3 regions of the Arthrobacter sp. NyZ413 genome follow, and region 2 is predicted to be linked to each of the others. Evidence: riboswitches for the same ligand, from Rfam matches in the RefSeq annotation. Region 2 holds a riboswitch; each other region holds the start of a gene.
What was found. Region 2 has a riboswitch for S-adenosylmethionine ahead of ABCW42_RS05075 (hypothetical protein). Riboswitches for the same ligand answer to the same signal wherever they lie in the genome.
Positions count from the first base shown of each region.

Region 1: another riboswitch for S-adenosylmethionine. It lies ahead of ABCW42_RS13930 (aminotransferase class V-fold PLP-dependent enzyme); the one in region 2 lies ahead of ABCW42_RS05075 (hypothetical protein).
Region 3: another riboswitch for S-adenosylmethionine. It lies ahead of ABCW42_RS18510 (DUF1737 domain-containing protein); the one in region 2 lies ahead of ABCW42_RS05075 (hypothetical protein).

Region 1 is NZ_CP155434.1:2,979,045-2,986,315, forward strand. It holds gene ABCW42_RS13905 (sigma-70 family RNA polymerase sigma factor) at 1-498, opposite strand, end outside; gene ABCW42_RS13910 (DoxX family protein) at 736-1,251, shown strand; gene aroA (3-phosphoshikimate 1-carboxyvinyltransferase) at 1,259-2,674, shown strand; gene rsgA (ribosome small subunit-dependent GTPase A) at 2,677-3,792, shown strand; gene hisN (histidinol-phosphatase) at 3,857-4,669, shown strand; SAM riboswitch class IV at 4,825-4,937, shown strand; gene ABCW42_RS13930 (aminotransferase class V-fold PLP-dependent enzyme) at 4,973-6,385, shown strand; gene ABCW42_RS13935 (class I SAM-dependent methyltransferase) at 6,435-7,211, shown strand; gene ABCW42_RS13940 (metal-dependent transcriptional regulator) at 7,242-7,271, shown strand, end outside.
Region 2 is NZ_CP155434.1:1,049,487-1,056,757, forward strand. It holds gene ABCW42_RS05055 (polysaccharide deacetylase family protein) at 1-713, shown strand, start outside; gene ABCW42_RS05060 (matrixin family metalloprotease) at 725-1,642, opposite strand; gene ABCW42_RS05065 (VIT1/CCC1 transporter family protein) at 1,694-2,812, opposite strand; gene ABCW42_RS05070 (hypothetical protein) at 3,149-3,340, shown strand; gene ABCW42_RS05075 (hypothetical protein) at 3,350-3,685, opposite strand; SAM riboswitch class IV at 3,701-3,820, opposite strand; gene ABCW42_RS05080 (sodium:solute symporter) at 3,946-5,427, opposite strand; gene ABCW42_RS05085 (helix-turn-helix domain-containing protein) at 5,706-6,281, shown strand; gene ABCW42_RS05090 (ammonium transporter) at 6,535-7,271, shown strand, end outside.
Region 3 is NZ_CP155434.1:3,961,524-3,968,794, forward strand. It holds gene ABCW42_RS18490 (GMC oxidoreductase) at 1-1,473, shown strand, start outside; gene ABCW42_RS18495 (PAS domain-containing protein) at 1,470-1,895, shown strand; gene ABCW42_RS18500 (cupin domain-containing protein) at 1,888-2,400, shown strand; gene ABCW42_RS18505 (hypothetical protein) at 2,504-2,863, shown strand; SAM riboswitch class IV at 2,961-3,073, shown strand; gene ABCW42_RS18510 (DUF1737 domain-containing protein) at 3,086-3,352, shown strand; gene ABCW42_RS18515 (rhodanese-like domain-containing protein) at 3,349-3,759, shown strand; gene ABCW42_RS18520 (O-succinylhomoserine sulfhydrylase) at 3,760-4,968, shown strand; gene ABCW42_RS18525 (glutamate--cysteine ligase 2) at 4,976-6,217, opposite strand; gene ABCW42_RS18530 (GntR family transcriptional regulator) at 6,337-7,008, opposite strand; gene ABCW42_RS18535 (ornithine cyclodeaminase family protein) at 7,082-7,271, opposite strand, start outside.

The DNA.
Region 1 (7,271 bases), 1.9 Mb from region 2:
CAGCTGCCAGTCTTCGATCGTGTCCGAGTTCGACTGCAGCGGCTCACGCTGCCGCTTCCTGTAAAGGTTGATGTAGGTGTTGGTCAGGATGCGGTAAAGCCACGCTTTGAGGTTGGTCCCCGGCTTGTACTGGTGGAAGGCAGAGAAGGCCTTGGTATAGGCCTCCTGGACGAGGTCCTCGGCGTCGGAGGGGTTCCTGGCCATGCGCATGGCAGCCGAATAGAGTTGGTCCACGTACTGCATGGCGTCGCGTTCAAAACGCGCGCGCCGCTGTTCGGGAGTCTCGCTTGCAAAGTCCACCGCAGTCTCGACGGCGGCCTCTGCAATTGCGTCGTTGCCGGACGTCGTGTCCGCGGCCTCCATCGCTGCTTCATACATGGCCGCTGCGGCCGGATCCTTGGTGCTCATTGCATCCAAGTCTACTGTCACCCTCCGCGGGTCCATTGGCGCCTCACGGCCGGGGGCCAAGTGCTCCTCGCGGTCCTTCACCAAGGCCAAGAAACCATCTCCACTCATTCGCACGATGTGACTTGCAAGCGCACCGCGGCGCACCACAACCCGAGGTCCAGCCCGTGCCGCACCTTCTACTCACAACGGCAGGCATCGGGCAAATATTCCGCAAAGATGCAAGACTAGGACGGACTGCTCCCGTGAACCGCGCACAAAATTTCGGAAATACGGGATACGGAAGCAGCACCACCTGAAAACCGTGGCAAGCCCTCCAGGAGGCAAAACATGTCCCTCGTCCGTTTTCTCGCCAGGCCAATGTTGGCTTCCAGCTTCGTGATCGCCGGGCTGGACAAGCTCAAGAACGCGGATGACACGGCCAAGCAGCTCTCCCCCTTGCTCCGCAGGGCGGCTGAGACCCTGCCCTTCGCGACGGATGAGAAAATGCTTGCACGCGTGATCGGCGGAACGCAGGTGGGCGCCGGCGCCCTGCTTGCGCTCGGGAAGTGCTCCCGGCTCTCGGCCACACTCCTCGCCGGTATCTCGGCACTGAACACTTTCGTCGAGTACCGCTCGGCCGACATCAGCACCAAGGAAGGCCGGGTCGCCCGCCGTTCACGGCTGCTCAAGAACCTTTCCCTGACAGGTGGCGTGTTGCTCGCTGCCGTGGACACTGCCGGACGGCCTAGCCTCGCCTGGCGCGCAGAGCACTTGGCGATGGACGCCAAGAAGGCCACCGGGAAGCAACTCAAGAAGACGGACCGCGCCGTTCGCAAGGCCGTAGACCACGCAGTTGGAGCATAACGAAGCAATGCCAGGAACCCCCGCAACGCACGCAGGCAATTCAACGCAGCCCGGCAATTTGGCAGAGGGCACCACGGACTCATCGCTTCCCTTGTGGCCGGCACCCTTCGCCGCACGCCCCGTGGACGCCACCGTCTCGGTTCCGGGTTCAAAATCCCTGACCAACCGGTACTTGGTGCTCGCGGCGTTGGCCAACGGGCCGTCCAGGCTGCGGGCTCCGCTGCATTCGCGGGATTCAGCCCTCATGATCGAAGCCTTGCGCAGCCTTGGCGCCATCGTCACGGAGGTTCCCGGCGACGGGCAATACGGCCCGGACCTTGAGATCACGCCGATCGACCCGACGACTACCGCATCCACTGCCACCATCGATTGCGGGCTTGCCGGCACGGTCATGCGGTTCGTCCCGCCCCTCGCCGCGCTTCGTCAAGGCGACGCGGTCTTCGACGGCGATCCCCATGCCCGCAAGCGACCCATGGGTACAATCATCGAAGCCATCCGCGCCCTCGGAGTCGATGTCGGCACGGAGGACGGGCAGCCGGCCACGTCCTTGCCGTTCAAAATATCGGGCACCGGCTCGGTCCGCGGGGGCCATTTGGTCATCGACGCGAGCGCGTCGTCGCAATTCGTTTCTGCCCTCCTGCTCGTCGGTGCCCGGTTCAAAGAGGGCCTGCACCTTGAACATGTCGGCAAGCCCGTTCCGAGCCTGGACCATATCAACATGACTGTGGCCGTCCTGAGGGGCGTCGGCGTCCACGTGGATGACTCGGTTCCGAACCATTGGCGTGTGGCCCCCGGCCCGATTCAAGCGTTCGACGAACGTATCGAGCAGGATCTGTCCAACGCCGGCCCGTTCCTCGCCGCTGCGCTGGCAACCAAGGGAACCGTCCGCATCCCCAACTGGCCAAGCAATACAACCCAGGTGGGCGACCTCTGGCGCGGCATCCTCGAAACCATGGGGGCCGCAGTCACGCTGGCGGACGGCACGCTCACCGTCACCGGCGGCGCGGAAATCCTGGGAGCGGACTTCGACGAAACAAGCGAGCTCGCCCCCACGGTCGCCGCTTTGTGCGCCTTGGCGTCCGGACCTTCCCGGCTCACCGGGATCGCCCACTTGCGCGGGCACGAAACCGATCGGCTTGCCGCTCTGGTTGCCGAGATCAACCGCCTGGGCGGGGACGCGGAGGAAACCAGCGACGGCCTGGTGATCCGGCCCGCCAAGCTGCATGCCGGCGTCGTACACAGCTATGCGGACCACCGCATGGCGACGGCGGGTGCGATCCTGGGACTCGCCGTCGAGGGCGTCCAGGTGGAGGACATCGCCACAACGTCCAAGACGATGCCCGAATTTCCGCAGATCTGGACGGCGATGCTGGCCGCGGACGCCCCCGCCGGTGGCACGGCTTCGGCAGGGTCCAGCAACTGACAATGGCCCGCGACGCACGTTCCTGGGACGAATCCGACGTCCGGATCCGCCCCAACAAGAAGGGCTCACGCCCCCGCACAAAAGACCGTCCCAGCCACGATGACGCGGTGATCGGGCGCATCATCACGGTGGACCGCGGCCGCTACACCGCGGTGGTGGGCGAAGGCTCCGACCACGAGCGCGTCGTCATCGCGGCGCGTGCCCGCGAACTGCGGCGCTCCCCTGTGGTGCCCGGCGATTTCGTGGCGCTCGTCGGAGACGTGTCCGGCGCGCCGGACACCCTCGCCAGGCTGGTGCGCGTGGAAGAGCGCAAGACCCTGCTGCGGCGCAGTGCCGACGACACCGACCCCGTCGAGCGGGCCGTCGTCGCGAACGCCGACCAGCTCGTGGTGGTGGTCGCCGCCGCCAATCCCGAGCCGCGCACCGGATTCATCGACCGCGCCCTCGTGGCAGCGTACGACGCCGGAATTGAGCCGCTGCTCCTCGTCACCAAGGCGGACGTCAAGGACCCGGGCGAATTGCTCGCCAACTATGTGAGCCTCGGTTTCCCGGTCATCATCAGCCGGACAGCCGACGCCGACGCTTCCGGTATCGATGCACGCTCCGATGACGGCATGTCCGCGCGCCTGGACGGAAGCGCCGTCGGGCAGTTGCGGAATCACCTGGATGGCAAAGTCACAGTCCTCCTGGGGCACTCCGGCGTCGGGAAGTCCACCATGGTCAACGCCCTCACGGGCGCGGAACGTGCCACCGGCGGGGTCAACGCGGTAACCGGCCGCGGACGGCATACCTCTTCCTCCGCCCTCGCCTTGAAGCTGAGCGACGCCCCGGACGGAAGCTGGATCATCGATACCCCGGGCATCAGATCCTTCGGTTTGGCCCACGTGGATCCCGACCGCATCCTGCATGCGTTCCCCGACCTCGAACCCGGCACGGATACGTGCGAGCGCGGCTGCAAGCATGATGCCAGTGCAGTCAATTGCGGGCTCGATTCGTGGGTCGCGGAAGGCCATGCGGGCGAGGCCGGACCTGCCCGGCTCGCGTCGTTGCGCCGGCTCCTGGGGGCTGACCCGCGCCAGGAAGCCCAAGAGACGAAAGAACTGGGCAGCGTCACCTAGTTCCGCCCCTCAGTAGCGCCCCGACATCCACAGTTCGCCGCACAATAGACGGTAGTTTGTAATCATGACCCAACCCGATCCGAGCTACAACGACGACCTGCGGCTTGCCCATGTCCTGGCGGACTCCGTCGATTCCCTGACCATGGAGCGCTTCAAGGCCCTGGACCTGCAGGTCGAGACCAAACCGGACTTGACCCCTGTCACTGACGCCGACAAAGCAGCCGAGGAAGCGATCCGCGGGCAGCTCTCCCGTTCCCGTCCGCGCGATGCCGTCATCGGGGAAGAATTCGGCAGCAGCGGCCACGGCTCACGGCGTTGGATCATCGATCCCATCGACGGGACCAAGAACTTCGTACGCGGGGTGCCGGTATGGGCAACGCTGATCGCCCTCGTGGACGAAGGCGAAGTGGTGGTGGGGCTCGTCAGCGCGCCCGCGCTCGGCAAGCGCTGGTGGGCCGCCAAGGGTTCGGGCGCTTACATGGGCCGCTCGCTCGCAGCCGCCACGCGGCTCAAGGTCTCCAATGTGTCTCGCTTGGAGGACGCTTCCTTGTCCTATTCCGAGCTTTCCGAATGGAAGGAACAGGGTTCGCTGGACAACTTCCTGGGTCTTGAGAAGGACGTCTGGCGCAGCCGCGCATACGGCGACTTCTGGTCCTACTGCCTCGTGGCCGAAGGCGCCGTGGACATTGCCGCCGAACCCGAACTCGCGCTGTACGACATGGCCGCGTTGGTGCCGATCGTCACGGAAGCCGGCGGGCGCTTCACCTCGTTGGAAGGCGCTGACGGGCCTTTCGGCGGCAATGCCGTGGCCACCAATTCGATCCTCCATTCGGAAGTCCTCAAGCGGCTCAATCCGGAAATCGACGATCTCCTCTAATCGGGTTTGCTGAATATTCGACGGCGGACGTCCCTTTTTCGGGGCGTCCGCCACTTTTTCTTCGACGGAACGGCGTTTTTTCGGCGATCGTAATATCCGCTTAACAATACGAACCGCCTTGGAACCCTCCGCGCCCGTGTCCTAGTCTCTTTACAGGTCACGAGTGCCAGCGTGAAACCCCGGTTTGCTGGCCGGCAACCCTCCGTCGCGGCGGGGTGCCCCGGGTGACGACCCGGCCGGTCCGGAACGGATACGGCAAGCGCGGATCCCCTGTCACCAGGGGTCCCTCTTGAGTGAGGTTCCATGAGCACAGCTACGTTTACTTCTCCCGTCATCGCCGCTGCTTCAGCATTTTCCAGCGTCGAATCCCCCGCGGCCCGCCCGCTGGCCGCCGTTACAGGTGCTGAGTTGCAGGCTCCACTGATCCAAGGCGGCCATGTCCGGTACGCCAACCTTGACTACGGTGCTTCAGCTCCTGCGCTGACAATAGTCTCGGCGTACCTGAACGAGATCCTTCCGTACTACGCGAGCGTGCACCGCGGTGCCGGCTACGCTTCGCAAATCAGCACTTCCGTCTATGAGAACGCCCGCAACATCGTGCGCGAATTCGTCGGTGGACGTCCGGACGACTCCGTCATCTTCACGCGCAACACCACGGATTCCCTCAACCTCCTGGCTGGTTGCTTGCCTGCGGAAGATGGCCGGTACCTTGGCGAAGTCCTGTACCTGGACATCGAACACCACGCCAATCTCCTCCCGTGGCAAGGAGTTCCGCACCGTAGCATTATCGCGGCGGAAACCTTGGCGGAGACCGTAGACAACGTCCGCGCTGCACTCGCCCAGGGCGGAGTCAGCCTCCTTGCCGTCACCGGCGCCTCGAATGTGACCGGCGAAATCCTGCCCATCAAGGCGTTGGCGGAGCTTGCGCACGAGTTTGGCGCGCGAATCGTGGTTGACGCGGCACAGCTCGCGCCGCACCGCCGGATTGATGTGTCCGCGGCGGACATCGACTACTTGGTGTTCTCCGGACACAAGCTCTACGCACCGTTCGGCTCGGGTGTCCTGGTGGGCCGCCCCGACTGGCTCGACGCCGGTACCCCTCACCTCGCCGGCGGCGGAGCTGTCCGCGAAGCGCGGCTTGATTCCGTCAGCTGGGCCACGGGACCCGCGAGGCACGAAGGTGGCTCGCCGAACGTCCTCGGCGCCGCTACGCTTGCGCGGGCCACCCAGGTCATCGCCAGCCTCGACAACGACGAATGGCACGCCCATGAAGCCGACATCCGCACGCACTTGATCGACGGCCTCAAGGAAATCGACGGCGTGACCGTCCACCAGATCTTCAGCGATACCGACCCCGCCGACACCATCGGCGTGGTGAACTTCTCGCTGCAAGGCTACGACGCCGGCCTTGTCGCGGCGTACCTCGCGGCAGAGCATGGAATTGGCCTGCGTGACGGCCGGTTCTGCGCGCATCCCCTGCTCAAGCGGCTCGGCCTTCCGTCCGGATCCCTGCGGGCTAGCTTCGGCGTCGGTTCGCGTTTGGAGGACGCCACGCGGCTCATTGCCGGAATAAAGGCGCTCAAGAGCGACGGCCTTGGCTGGGACTACGTGGTTGATGCAGGCCGCTGGGTGCCGGCAAACGACCACCGCAGCTACCCTGAATGGGCCCCGAACACTCCGGGGACCGCCGGCGCCGCACCCTGCAGCACTGACTGATTGAGGTAGATTCGTAGGGTATTTCCACGCCCCACGAAGGAGTTCCTGGGTGGTTCCACGACCCAAAGGCACATCAACCGGTCCTAAGCTCTTTGAGCAACGACGCCTCGAACTCGGCCAAAGCTTCCAGGACGGCGGCGAGCACTACGAGCGCGTCCGGCCCGGGTACCCCGCGGATTCCGCCGACTGGCTGATACCGGACGGTGCGCATGATGCGGCCGACGTCGGTGCCGGCACCGGAAAGTTCACCGCCCTCCTCGTGGAGCGCGGACTGGCGGTATCCGCCGTGGACCCGTCCTCGGACATGCTCGCCCAGCTCCGGAAGGCGTACCCGCAGGTGAACGCTTTGGAGGGAACAGCCGAGGCAACTGGACTGGCGGACTCAGCATTCGACGTCGTCAGCGTTGCCCAAGCCTGGCACTGGTTCGACCCCCTCGCGGCCAGCAGGGAAGCGGCCCGCATCCTTCGGCCCCGAGGCGTGATCGGATTGGTCTGGAACCAATTGGATACCTCCGTGCCGTGGGTTCACCGTTTGTCCCGTATCATGCACGCCGGCGACGTCCACAAACCGGACTTCCGGCCAGCGATAGGACCTGAATTCACGGCGCTCGAGAGCCACCTGACCCGCTGGGAGGATCCCGTGACGCCAGAAGATCTCCTCGAATTGGTGAAGTCGCGCAGCTACTACTTGAGGGCCAACGACGTCACGCGAGCCAAGGTCATGGGCAATCTCCAGTGGTACCTCTTCGAACATCTCGGCCACGTCGACGGCGATGTGCTCATGCTCCCGTATCTGACCCAGAGCTGGCGGGCGCGGAAAGCCTGAGAAGTGACGGTTCACGATAGGCTTGGAAGCGTGAAGACCAGTGCGCCCTCCTCCTCGATC
Region 2 (7,271 bases):
AAAGCTACCCTGACGTGGTGCGGCGGATCGTCGACGGCGGACACGAAGTTGCCCACCACGGCTACCTCCACGAGCCCATGCAGGGAATCGACGCCGCCACCGAGGCAAGCTACCTTGACCGTGGCCTGGAAGCGCTCGCCAAGGTCGCCGGCGTGCGACCCGTCGGGTATCGGGCCCCGTGGTGGGAGCTGAATTGGCATTCGCCGGCACTCCTCGCGGACCGCGGTTTCCTTTACGATTCAAGCCTGCTCGACGGCGATGCCCCCTATCGAATGGCCGTCGCCCAAGGCGAGGCCCAGGACACGGATTCCCGCGACATCGTGGAAATTCCCGTGGACTGGACGCTCGATGACTGGGAGCAATACGCGTTCTATCCGGGAGTAACGGGTAGCGGAGTGATCGAGAGCCCGTCCAAGGTCCTCGACATGTGGACTCTGGAAGCCGAAGCCCACCACTCCCAAGGCAGTTGCTTCGTCCTGACCAACCACCCCTTCATCTCGGGGCGCCCGTCCAAGGCTGTTGCCCTGGAACGGTTGATTGAACGCGTGAAGTCAATGGACGGAATGTGGGTGACCACCATGGAACGGATCGCCGAGCACACCAAAGCCACGGTCAACGAAGTCCACAGCCATGCCCGGATAGAGATACCCGGCCATCCTGGAGCCGGAGCCATCTTCAAGCCATCCCGCACGCGGGAGACAGCGCTGAGCTGACGGGCTGCCCCCTACAAATCCTTCCGGCACGGGGCCGAGGCCAGTTTGTAGAGTCCGTTGAGGTCGCCGGCGGCCAGGCCATCGGGGGCGCCGATTTCGGGGTACATGAGCTGGACCGGGTCTTGGACATGGTCCAGGCCCACCACATGTCCTAGCTCGTGTTGAATGACGGCCGAAACATAGTGCGAACCGCCGGGGATGCCGAGGAGCTCGGTGATCTGTGGCGCGTCGAGGTCCAGGCTGCCTGTGACGTAGCTCTTCGGACCCGTGGTGAAGCTGTACATCGTGCTGCCGCCGGTGCCGATGACGGACCCGGCCAAGGCCGGAGCTGCCTCGGGCGTGGTCCAGGAAATCAGGAGCGGCGCCCACCGGTCTCCGTAGAGGTCCGGTTGGTAGGGATCTCGCTTTTCCGAAGGATTCTCCTCAGTGGTGCCGTCATCGATGAACGAGAGGCCTGTGGCTGCGGCGATCTTCGCGATTGCGTCGGAGATGAGGCCTTCGGAGCCGGCGGGAGCCTGGGCCGCGTTGACCACGTAGTGCAGGGGACGGCACGGCGAGTAACCGACTGGCGTGCCGTCATCGTTGGTTGCCAGGAACTTGTAGGAATCGCTGGCGACGGCCGGTTTGGCGGGGGTGCCCAAGGGGTGGTCCGCTTCCTCGTACCCGGGCGGCGGCGTGTCCGGAGCCCGGGCTGCTTTCGGCGCGGCTTGCCCCGACGCGTGCCCGGGAGCGGCCGTAGCCGGACCATGTGTTGGAGGGGCAAACCCCGGAACCAAGGAGGTGATTGCCGGGTCCCCACGGAGGAACCCGCTGACGAGCACCGCCACCGTGGCTACGATTCCCACAACCAACAAATTCCGGACCACGGCGGCAACCGTTCCGGTGCGCGGCGGCGGCAGGCCGCCGTCGAACCCGTTATTCGAGTGCACTACTTCCCCCCAAAGTCCCTGATCCCCGTGCCGAAGCACAGAGAGGCGCCCCTATCCGATCACGGCCCCGAAAACGAGACCCAGCCCGTAGGTAGCGGCCGCGGCGCCGAGGCCGATCGCGAGCTGCCGGAGGCCGCGGGTAAGCGGTGACGTTCCGGACAACAGGCCGACGACGGCGCCCGTGGACAGGAGAGCGATGCCCACCAGCGTACCGGCTACAGCGAGCGCGGCGAAGCCGGTCATGCCGAAAATGAACGGCAGGATGGGCACGATGGCGCCCGAAGCGAAGAAGCAGAAGCTGGACAATGCGGCGCCCCAAGCCGAGCCCACGGCCTCATGTTCGTCCACCGTTTCCTCTTCTTCCGGGTGGAGGGAGAGGCTGGGATCGCAATCGCAGCTGAAGAGGCCCATGCGTTCCGCGGCGCGGTGCTCGGCCGCTTCGTGGGACATGCCACGGGCCAAGTAGACCAGGACGAGTTCGTTGTGCTCGAGGTCCAGCGACGGTGCCGCGGTGAGCGTGGCCTGCGTGGGACGCGTGGCGCGGAGGAGTTCGAGTTGGGAGCGGACGGACACGTATTCGCCCGCACCCATGGACAGCGCGCCGGCGAGGAGGCCAGCGATGCCGCTGAACAAGACCACCGCGGCAGGAACTCCGGTGGCCGCCATGCCCATCACGAGCGAAAGGTTGCTGACCAGGCCGTCGTTCGCGCCGAATACGGCTGCGCGGAAGGTGCCGGAGAGCCTGTTGCGGCCCCGGGTCGCGAGGGCGCGGACTACCTCTTCGTGGATCTGTTCGTCAGCGGCCATCGCGCGGGTGGCCGCGGGGTCCTTGGCATAGGGGGAGCGGCTTTCGGCACGCTGGGCAAGGGCGAGGACGAACACCGAACCGAAATTCCGGGCGAGGAAGCCGAGCATCCGGCTGCGTCCCGAAGCTGCTCGTGGCATCCCGGCGTGTTCGCCAAGGAGCTTGAGCCAGTGGGCTTCGTGGCGGCCTTCGGCGTCTGCGAGGGCCAGGAGGATTTGCCGTTCTTCACCGTCGCGGCGCTGTGCCAGTTGGCGGTAGACGGCGGCTTCGGCGCGTTCGTCGGCGAGGTACTGCCGCCAGCGCTTGATGTCCGACGACGAAGGGGAAGTCTGGGGGGCCGGTGCCTCTTCTGCGGGACTTGGCAAAGGTTCTGCGGGACTCGCCAAAGGATCTGCGGGACCCGCGGCCTCTTGGGCGGGAGGGGTTGGATGTGAGGATTTTGCGTGCGGGTGCACCGGTACTCCTGGGTTGCTGGGGCGGGCTTCATCGCCTCATTGCATGTCCACTTTACCGCCAAATTCCGCGGATTTCCGGCTGGCAAACCTCACTGGACAGTTTAGGCGCACCGTAAAAACGGGCTCCTTCGGGGAAGCCTTGACCACCGGAATAGGCAGTGCTGGGATGGTTGGACAGGGTCCACGAAGAAGCTTAAGCAGGCTTGCTCGTGACAGACCAGCGCCACGTCGAACGGAGGTTGCACCATGGACAGCACCGGCGCCCACGCCCCCCACCCCGACCGGCCCACGGTCGAGGCCGATCCCGCCTACGACTACAGCGAAGACCTGGAAGTCGACGAGGATTGGGACGAACAATCCGAGGTCCTCGACGACGACGAACGCACCGTTCCGCTCGACGAGGCGGAGGAGCATCGCGAGGCTGACGAGGCCGAGTAACCCGCGCGGCTAGAACGCGCTCAGGATGAAATGCCGCTCCACGCCGTTGCGGTGCCCGGCCGCCGCGACCGTGAGGGTGAGTTTGCGCGTGGCCGGGAACCAGCGAACCGGTCGGACGGAACACGACAGTATTTGCGTGATGAGCCGCGGTTCGTGATGCCAGTAGCGCTCCAGGCGCCCGTCCACCAGGAACGTGATGGTGCCTAGTGCAAGGTCGACGCCGGGAACCACCCGCACGCTTTCCTCGCACCTGTGGCTCGGGGGAGGCGCGGACGGACCCGCCTGAACGCCAGGCGCACCCGCCTCTGTGTGGTGCCCGCCTACGGTTATGGATTGCAAAGGCATTGCCTGCTCCTCGCGGAGGTGCTCTTGCCCGTCCGGTTGTCTCTGGTCCGGGGCCGGGCCGCTTCCCATCCGAACCACCCGTGAACATGGGGTTGGCGTGTGGCAAGTCGGAGCTTGGCGCCACATCTCTTGAAGCTGCCTCTACTGTAGGCGCAGCTCGCCGCCAAAGGGCTAAAAGTTTCCCATATTAAGCACGACGTCGGTGCCGCGCCTTCCGGCTGGAAGGTGCGGCGCCGACGTCGTAATCGATGCGGTGACGGTCAGTGCGTGGCGACCGGGTGGGCATCCAAGGGGAGTTCCTCGGTGACCGCTCCGGCGACGCGGCGGTCCCAGGCTTCGCGGACCTCCGGGTCGGTGGGCCGTGTGAGGAGCGAGAGCACGATGTAGACGAGCAGCGATGCGCCAAGGCCGTAGTAGATCGGCTCGTTGGCGTAGACGCCGTCTTCGCTCGGGATGGCGCCTGTGGCGTAGGCGATGAGCAAGGCCAGGGTGAGCACCGAGCCGACGGCCATGGACCATGCGGCGGCGATGCCCGTGCCGCGCTTCCAGACCAAACCGCCGAGGATCGCGACGAGGAGTCCGCCTACCAGGATGTCGTAGGCGATGGTCAACGCCACCACGACGTCTTGCGCCGCCATGGAGATGAGTACCGCGAGAACGCCCAGTCCAAGGACCCAGTAGCGGTTTGCCTTGACGTCGTGCTCGGGGTTGGTGGAGTCGTCCGTGGTGATCGTCTTGCCGAACCAGCTGGCGACGAAGGGCACGACGTCGGCGCGCGCCACCGTTGCCGCGGCGATGAGGGCTCCCGAAGCGGTGGACATCATGGCGGCGACTGCTGCCGCCATGACCAGGCCGCCGATGCCGATCGGCAGGATGTGGGTTGCGACTTCGGCGTACACGACGTCCTTGCCGAGCGACTTGACGTCGATGTTGGGCAGGGCCACCCGGGCGGCCAGACCGATCAGTGCGCCGGCGATGCCGTAGAGGATGCAGTAGAGCCCGGCGGTGGTGCCGCCCCAGCGGGCGACCTTCGGGGTCTTGGCCGTGAAGACGCGCTGCCAGATGTCCTGGCCGATCAGCAGGCCCAAGGTGTAGACCACGAAATACGTAATGATGGTCTGCAGCCCGATGCCGTCAAGTTGGAAGAAGCTGGCATCGACGCGTGCGCGGATGCCGTCGAAGCCGCCTGCCGCGTTGAGCGCGAAGGGAAGCATCAGGAAGAAGATGCCCACGGTCTTGATGATGAACTGCACCTGGTCGGCCAGGGTGATGGACCACATGCCGCCGATGGTCGAGTACACGAGGACGATCGCACCGCCGACGGCGATGGCGAGCCAGCGCTCCCAGCCGAAGAGTACAACGAAGATCGTGGCGTAAGCGCCGGTGGACGTGGCGCACAGCATGAGAGTGTAGGCGAGCATCACGATGCCGGAAGTCTGCGTGGCGCGCTGACCGTAACGCAGGCTCAGCATCTGGGAGACCGTGTAGATCTTCAGCCGCTGGATGGTGCCGGCGAAGAGCAGGCTCAAGAGGAGCACGCCCGAACCGATCGCGACAACCAGCCACATGCCGGAGATGCCGAACTTGTAGCCGAGACCGACGCCGCCCACCGTGGACGCGCCGCCAAGGACCACTGCCGCCATGGTGCCCGTGTAGAGCATCGGGCCAAGGCGGCGACCGGCCACGAGGAAGTCGCTGTTGTTCTTGGTGCGCGATTTGCCCCACCAGCCAAAGGCCAGCATGGCGAGCAAATACACCACCACGATCGCGATATTGATGAAGTCCACGGTTGGCTCCTGAGGGTTTGGCAGAGTCGGTTGGGGAGGACGACGGCGGCCCGCGCTTTGCGCTTTCGACTCGCCGATTCTCTGCTCTGGTGAGTTGGGGAGCGGTTTGTGATGAATGCCTCACAAACAACACTTGTTGCCTATTAGAATACGTAGTGATGCGAGTAACAGTCAAGATGCGACTACTATTGCTGAAATGACAGGGCCGCCGGAACGGCCTGAAAGGTTCGTGAATGAAGGCTCTCCCCGTTGAACCAAGCAACGCCCCCGTTGCCATCGGTTCCCGAATCCGCGCCGCCCGCCAAGCGCAGCGTCTCACCATCGAACAGGTCGCCGACGCCACCGGCCTGACCAAGGGTTTCCTGAGCCGCGTGGAACGCGACCTCACGTCGCCGTCGGTCGCGTCCCTTGTGACGTTGTGCCAGGTGCTCTCAGTCTCGATCGGCGAGCTTTTCGCGGCGCCGGAAACCCACCTGACCCGCCGCGACGACGGTCCACGGATTTCGCTGGGCGGCCAGGGGATCGTGGAGCGTCTCCTGACTGCCCGGTCCGAACGGCGCGTGCAAGTCCTGCAAGCGTCCATCGAGCCGAGGGGGCGCGGGGAATCCGAGCTCTACGCGGTTGACTGCGACGTCGACGTATTGCACGTGGTCAAAGGCCGCATCCGGCTGATCCTTACCAACGACGAGTACGAGCTCGAACAAGGGGACACCTTGTCCTTCCCAGGACGCGAGCCGCATACCTGGGTCAACCCGACGGATGAGCCGGTCGAGGTGCTCTGGATCCTGGTGCCCGCAGCGAGCCGCTGAGCTTGTAGTCGGCCCCGCAACACGCCGTGTAACACGCCCGAAACTCTGCCGACTTGAGAAATTAACGACGACGCCCCTCGCGTTACATGCTGGAAATGATCTGTGCCACATGTGGAAACAGGGCTTCTGTAGCTTCGAGCTTGGGTTACTCGTCAAGGTCGGTACACCTCCTGGTACCAAGACCTGTTCGTTTTAAAAATGGTCTCGCCGTGCGGGCGCCATGGAGCGCCGAACATGCAGGAAGGCTCCCAAAATGGACACAGCGTTTTTCAGCGTCGGGCTGGACATCAACCCCCAGACGCTCGATCCCGGATCTACCGCCTGGATGCTGGCCGCTTCCGCCCTGGTTCTGCTGATGACGCCAGGTCTGGCATTCTTCTACGGCGGACTGGTCCGGATGAAATCCGTCCTCAACATCATGATGATGAGCTTTGGCGCTATGGGCGTCGTCGCGGTGGTCTGGGCCCTCTGGGGCTACGGACTCGCCTTCGGTCCGGACACGATGGGCGGCTTCATCGGAAACCCCTTCGCGAACTTCGGATTGACCGGGCTGGCCAGCGCCATCGGTGGCAAAGCGCCGGGCCTGCCGGACATGGTCTTCATCGGGTTCCAAGCCACCTTCGCCATTATTACCGTGGCCCTCATCAGCGGAGCCGTCGCGGAACGCGTCAGGTTCGGTCCCTGGCTCTTGTTCGCCGGGCTCTGGGTCACCATTGTCTACGCCCCGATCGCCCACTGGGTCTGGGGCGGTGGCCTCTTCGGCTCTACGGGGATCATCGGCAGCAAGATCTCGGCCCTCGACTTCGCCGGCGGCACGGTGGTCCACATGAACGCGGGCATGGCCGGGCTGATGCTCGCAGTGGTCCTGGGCAAGAGGCTTGGCTTCATGAAGGACCCGAACATCAAACCCCACAACCTTCCGTTCGTGATGCTCGGCGCAGGCCTGCTGTGGTTTGGGTGGTTCGGCTTCAACGCAGGTTCCGAACTCGC
Region 3 (7,271 bases), 1.5 Mb from region 2:
CCCCTGCCCTACAAACAAACCCTCGGCGGCCTGTCCGAAACGTTTCCTTGGACGCTGGCAGCCGCCACCGCCACCCAGCCGCCCGGCAAGATTTCCTGGCAGCACGGCATGGTCCCCTTCTATGGCGGCCGCAGCATCATGTGGAGCGCTTGGTGCCCCCGACCCGAGGAAGACGAAATGCGCGGGTGGCCGCGGGCCGTCATGGACGCGGCGAAGTCGCACTTCACCACCGCCGAGGACCTCCTCAACGTGGTGTCCGCAGACAAGATCGACGCCGGGCGCTCCGCCGACGTCGTCGACCTCATCAACGACACCCGTCCCGTCTACGGAATCATGCAGAAAGCCCTCCAGGAACGGCTCGAAGCCGGACTGGACAAGATCGATTCGGCGACCCGCAGCATGCCGGCACCCCTCGCAGCGGCAACCGGGACAAGCTCCGGCGTGGACTTCGCGAAGTTCTCGACGCCGGCTGTCCTCCTGGAGTTGTCGGACCGGCAAGCGGCGCTCGAAGCCCAGGGCAAGGGTTCGGCCCTGCGGGTCGTCACGGATTGCACTGTCTTGAGCGTGCTCCAGCAGGACGGAAAAGCCACTGCCTTGAACACCAACCGTGGCGTGGTGAACGTCGGCGACGCCAACCTCGTGCTGGCCATGGGGACCCTTCCTCCGGCGACGCTCGTGCTCAATTCCTTCCCGCAGGTCAAGGGAGCCGGTGAACAGTTCAGCGCCCACTTCATCACCTCGGTAGTGGCCCGCGTTCCGCGCAAGGATTTCGAATTCAGCGAGCAACTCGGCGAACTCGAGCTCGCGGCGATCTACCTGGCCGGCAAGAGCAAGGCCGGCATGCAATACCACGTCCAGCTTTCGGTCTTGTCCGACCGTTGCCCGGACAAGAACGCCCAGAAGTCCGAGCGCTACGCCCCGGACGTCGTCGCCACGGCCTCGCTGGCGCAGTTGCGGTCTTCGGAGGACTACCTCGTGTTCGTGTGCGCCGTCCTGGGTGAACTGGACGAGGCGAACCCGGAGAACCATTTGCGGTTGTCGGGCGGCGCGGACCCCACCTGCAACGTCACCTTGAAGGTGCTGGCCAACGCCACTGACGACGAAACGTGGGACACGATGGACGAGGGCACCTTCCAGATGCTCGAGCGCGTCCTGTCCCCGGACGGCGCGCAGCGCGTCGAATACTGGCACGGAGATCCCGACGACGGCACGTGGTCGGGCGAGCGGCCCACCATCCCGGAACGCCGCGTCCCGGGCCTGGTCCACGAAAGCTCGAGCCTGCCGATCGGCGAGGAGGAGGGTGCCGTCGTCGGGACCGACTACCGGCTCAACGGAGTGGAGAACGTGTTCATCACGGGCGGCAGCCTGTGGCCCACCGGCGGGTCGTGGAACCCCACCATGACCATGGTGGCCCTCGCCCAGGACCTGGCCGAAAGGCTGGAGGCCGACGGCGGAGCGGAGGCTGCGCGATGACCTCCACCCCGGTTGCCCCGGGACTCGGCGCCACCGCGGACCCGGTCATCCTTCCCACGGTCCCGCCGATGAGCGTGGCCGACGTGCTTGACCGCCAGGACGGCGTGTACTGGGTGGTCAAGGACGCGAACTCGGTTTTCCTGTGGGTCAACCAGAACTTCGCCGACCTCGTGGGCATGAGCAAGTCGGAGCTGATCGGCCACCAGGACTCGCGGGCCGAACACGTGGCGCACGACAAGGAAGTCATGGCAAGCGGGAAGCCGCTGCTGAACTTCCATGAGACGATCGCCGTCCCCACCAAGGACGGCGGCATGGTGAACGTGGACATCGTGACGCAAAAAGGACTGCTCCGCGCCCTGGGAAGTGACGAAATCATCGGCATCACCGTGTGCTTCTCGCTGAAGGATCCGGTCGATGACTGACACGGCCGAGGACTGGATCAAGCGCCTGGACATGTCCCCCGCGAGCGTGGGCGGCTGGTTCGCGCCGGCACTCGTGAGCGACGAGGACATCCCGGGCTCCGGCCTGCCCCCGCGTTTTGGCGGCAGCCACCCGCTCTACAGCTCCAATTGGTACCTGCTGCAAGCCGGCGACATCCTCCAGCTGCACACCCTGAAGCAAGACGAGCTGTGGTTCTTCCACCTCGGGGCGCCCATCAGGATGCACGTGTTCTCCCCGGACCACGGCTATTCCGAGGCACTCCTTGGAGCGGACCCGGAGGCCGGCGAGAGCTTGCAGGGCATCGCTCCGCACTCGACGTGGTTCGGGGCCGAGCTCGCTGGAAGAGGGTTCGCCCTGGTCGGTTGCAGCCTGTCACCCGGATACGAAGCAGCGGACTCCGCAAAACCCACCTACGAGGACGTCGAGTCGCTTGTCTCGACGTTCCCCGGCCACGCGGCGCTGATCCGGCGCCTGGCGGCCGGCTAACAACGTCTGATGCGCCGGTTCTGGGGCCGGCGCATCAGGCTTCCCTGTACGACGAACCGCTCCTCCCATTCCACAGGAGGTCCCTAATCCGTAAGGTATCGACATGAGCATCTACATCAGTCCTGACTCCGCGGCATGGTCGCTCACATCCATGGCGGCTGCCGCTTCGGCAGGATCGATCGAAGATGCGCGTGGAATGGCCAACCTCGTAAGGGAAATCTACGAAACAGAAGGCGTGGAAGCCCTCTCAGGCGTAGTTTTCGCCCTGGCCCACCACCACAGCCTTTCGCTTCATGCACTGGCTACCGCCACCGGAATCCCAGTCCACGAGCTTCTCGAAATGCGCAGGCACCAAGGGTCCACGTTCCACCACTCACCGTCCGGGGTCGCCTCCCGTTTCGATGGCCTGCCGCCGGGTCTCCAAGCGAGCCTGGAACCGCTCCAAAATGAATCGGACGGCTAAGGCAATTCGGGGTCTGTAGCCCGCCGCGTGGCCGGTTACGGAACATGACGACGCCCGGTGATGCAGGCCGCCGTCGTGGATGTTACTTTTCTTATTGAGTAATGAGCGCCAGCGCGAAGCCCTGACTTGCTGGTCGGCAACCCTCTCTCCGGCGGGGTGCCTCAGGTGACTACTCGGCGTATCGACACTTTCGAACTGCAAGCGTGACTGAGGAGCACCGCAATGCCTGAACCGACTGAAGACAAACTCTCCTACCGCCTCATCACGGGTCCCGACACACGGGAATTCTGCGAGCGGATCTCCACTGCCCTGGCCGAGGGATACGTGCTGCACGGCAGCCCCGCCGCCACCTTCAACGGCACCGACGTGATCGTGGCACAGGCCATCATCCTGCCGGCGGCGATCGCCAGCGCTGACGCCGCGGTTGCCACCGCCGTCGACGCCCTTGACCAGGCCGACGAAGAGTTCGACGGCGAGGGCCACGCATGAGCTACGCAGGCGACCTCAGCCCGCACGACGCCTGGGCCAAGCTGGAGCAAGGCGCCATCCTGGTGGACGTCCGCACGGAGGGCGAATGGGCCCACATCGGCATCCCGGACACCAAAGCCACCGATAACGATCCCCTGTTCATCCAGTGGAACTTGGTCGGGGGAATCCCCAACGCCCGCTTCATCGAAGAGCTGAAGCAGCAAGCCCCGGAGGCTGAAGGCACCGAACTTGTCTTCCTGTGCCGCTCAGGCCAGCGCTCCATCGCCGCAGCCATCGCCGCGACGCAGGCAGGCTTCACCTCCTACAACGTCCTCGAAGGCTTTGAGGGGGAACCGGACCGTTACGGCGAACGAACCGTGAACGGCTGGAAAAACCGTGGACTTCCGACGAACCTGGGGAAAATCTAAGTGACCTTCAATCCTGACGCCGCCGGCTGGAGCCCTGACACCCAGGCAGTCCGCGGCGGCCTTGACCGCACCAACTTCCAGGAAACCTCCGAGGCCATCTTCCTGAACTCCGGCTTCGTCTACGAATCCGCCGAGGCCGCCGAGCGCGCGTTCACCGGCGAGGACGAACGCTTCGTCTACTCGCGCTACGGCAACCCCTCCGTGGCCACGTTCCAGGAGCGGCTCCGCCTGCTGGAAGGAACGGAAGCCTGCTTCGCGACGGCGTCGGGCATGTCTGCTGTCTTCACAGCCCTGGGCGCGCTGCTCGGCGCGGGTGACCGCGTAGTCGCGGCCCGTTCGCTGTTCGGCTCCTGCTTCGTCATCCTGAACGAGATCCTGCCCCGCTGGGGAGTCGAAACCGTCTTCGTCGACGGCCCGGACCTCGAGCAGTGGCGTGCCGCTTTGTCGGTGCCCACCACCGCGGTGTTCTTCGAGTCGCCGTCGAACCCCATGCAGGAAATCGTGGACATCGCGGCCGTGAGCGAACTCGCCCACGCGGCCGGCGCGACCGTCGTCGCCGACAACGTCTTCGCCACTCCCCTGCTACAGCGCTGCGGCGACCTCGGCGCCGACGTCATTGTCTACTCGGGCACCAAGCACATCGACGGCCAAGGCCGCGTGATGGGCGGCGCGATCCTGGGCACCAAAGAGTTCATCGAGGGCCCCGTCAAGCAGCTCATGCGCCACACCGGCCCGTCGCTTTCCGCGTTCAACGCCTGGGTCCTGACGAAAGGCCTGGAGACCATTGGCCTGCGCGTCAACCACTCCTCGGCCTCGGCCCTGCGGATCGCCGAGTGGCTCGAAAACCAACCGGCCATCAGCTGGGTCAAGTACCCTCTCCTGAAATCGCACCCCCAGTACGAGCTCGCCGCCAAGCAGATGAAGGCCGGCGGAACGGTCCTGACCTTCGAGCTGTTGCCGTCGGCCGGGCGCACCGCCAAGGAAGCCGCCTTCGCGCTCCTCAACGGGCTCAGCGTCATCGACATCTCGAACAACCTGGGCGATGCGAAGTCCCTCATCACCCACCCGGCCACCACCACGCACCGCGCAATGGGACCCGAAGGCCGCGCCGCCATCGGCCTGGCGGACGGCGTAGTGCGTTTGTCGGTGGGACTCGAGGACGTGGACGACCTCATCAGCGACCTGGAACGGGCCCTCAAGCAGGTGTAGTGCCGGCTTAGCTGGGGGCCTCGCGCCAGTCTTGCCGCACCCAGGTAAGGACGGGTTGCGGTTTGGTGTCGGTCTCGTCCTTTTCGGAACCCATGGTGATCTGCACGGCGTGCTCGACGACGGCGGCCAGTCCGGCGGCGTCGGGCCTGCCGTTGTGGTTCCGGCTCCAGCGCCCGGCGACGGTGCGCTGTTCAATCGCCCCGTTTCCGCGGCCCAAAAGGGCCGCCACGCCGGCTTGGACAAGATCGAACTCGCCCTGTTCGGCAAGGACGGGTTCGAGGTACTCCACAAGCGACCAGACGACGTCGGCCGCGGGTTCCGGCCGGAACGTACCAAAATCCAGCAGTTCCGTGCGGAGGCCGAAATTGCTGGCCTGCCACGACGCCAACCGCAAGAGCGCGGTGGGAACGGACGCGGGTTCGACGCCGGAATGGTGTTCACGCACCGCGGTCTCCACGAGGGCCCTGACGAGCACCGCGATGAGGGCCGCGTCCTCGGCGCGGAGGCAGACGTCGGCAACCCGCACTTCAACAGTGGGAACATGCCGGGACAGGCGGGCGTCGAAATAGATCATGCCTTCGTCCAGCAACACCCCCGTCTCGATCAACCTCCGGACCACCCGACGGTAGGAAGCCAGGGAACCGTATATTGGCGAAGGACCCGACGAAGGCCAGCGGTTCCAGGCTTGCGTCCGGTAGCTTTCAAACCCTGTTGCGAGCCCGCGCCAGTAGGGCGAATTCGCGCTGATGGCCGTCAGGACCGCGAGTTTGTCCCGGATATGGTCAAGGACAACCACGCCTTCCTCGGGCGACTCAACGGCTGTGTGGACATGGAATCCGCATGTGAGCTGCTCGTGCGCTGTGATGCCGAACCGTTCGAGCATGATGGCATACCGCGGATCCGGGGTGGTGTGGGTCGCCGAATCCACCGGCGATGTTGCCAAGGCCGCTATCGCCGCGCCGTGGCGGCGGGCAGCGCGGCTCGCAAGCCCCCGTCCCCTCCTGATCTGGTGCAACAGTTCGGCATAGCTACGGCACGGGCGGGTCTGGGTTTCGATCTGCTCAAGCTTGAGCTCGTGGCTGAGGCCGGTGTCAGGGCCGTCGGAGCCGTCCGGATTGGCGTCGTCCGGATTCTCGTCGTCATGCGGGTCCTGGCCAATGCCGGACAAGAGCGCGTCGGCAAGGGCCAGCGGCTCGCCGGTCACAGGATCGACGATCAGCAACTCCTCTTCCACCCCAAATGTGCGCACGCCTCAATTGTGCGCCATCGCGGCGGCGCCGAGACAGAGGCCGTCCGGCACGTGTTGCGGGAGGGCCGGACGATCCTGCTGGATCCGTGCAGTCCTGGCGTCGGATCCGGCTGCGCCGTTCAGGAACCTCCAATGATGGCCAGGCACTCGTTGCGGCTTTGCTCCACGTGGGCATAGGAGAGGGCCGCCGCAAGATCGCCTTGGCCGCGCAGGATGGCCTCGACAATCGCGATGTGTTCGCGGTGCAGTTCGTGCTGGTCCCGGTCAGCGGCGATATGGAAGAGGCGGCGGACGTGGCCATTCACCGGGGTCATCAGCTTCTGCAGGAGGCTGTTCCCGCTCAGGGCCAGGATCTCCTCGTGGAGCCGTGAGTTCACGTCGGCGATGTGGACGGCTTCATCGGCTTCCGTCGCTTGGAGGGCCTCGCTGAGTACCTCGCGGAGACGGTCGGCCGACGCTCCCTTTGAACACGCCTCGGCAGCCAATCTTGCGGCGAGGACCTCCAAGCTTGAGCGGACATCGAAAAGCTCGGTGGCGGCGCGAAGCGTCACGTGCGTCACCACTGCGCCGCGACGGGGAGTCGTGGTGATGTAGCCTTCGCTTTCGAGCTGGGGCAAGGCTTCGCGCACCGGCACTCGGGACACTTGCAGTTTTTCGGCCACTTCGCGCTCGCGGATCCTTTCTCCCGGCGGAAGCGTCCCGTCGATAATGCGTTCGCGGATCCATTCGTAGACACTCGTGGCGCGCGACGGCGACCCTACGGAGTTCTCGTCCAGCACTTCCGCCGACATGTGTTCTTCCTTCCGCTGGCCCGGTTTGCGCCCCGCCCCAAGTTTGCGCCCCGCCCCAAGCTGGCGCCCCGCCCTAGCGGGCGAGATCCACGCGAAGCCCTAGGCCAAATTCTAGGGCGCGGTCGTACAACAAGCGCCCGATTGCCAGGTCCTGGAGGCCGATTCCGACCGAGTTGAACAGCGTGATGTCGTCTGTCGCCGTCCGGCCCGGCTTGCTTCCGGCAATCACCTCGCCCAGCTCCGCCTCCACCCGGTCAAAGCCG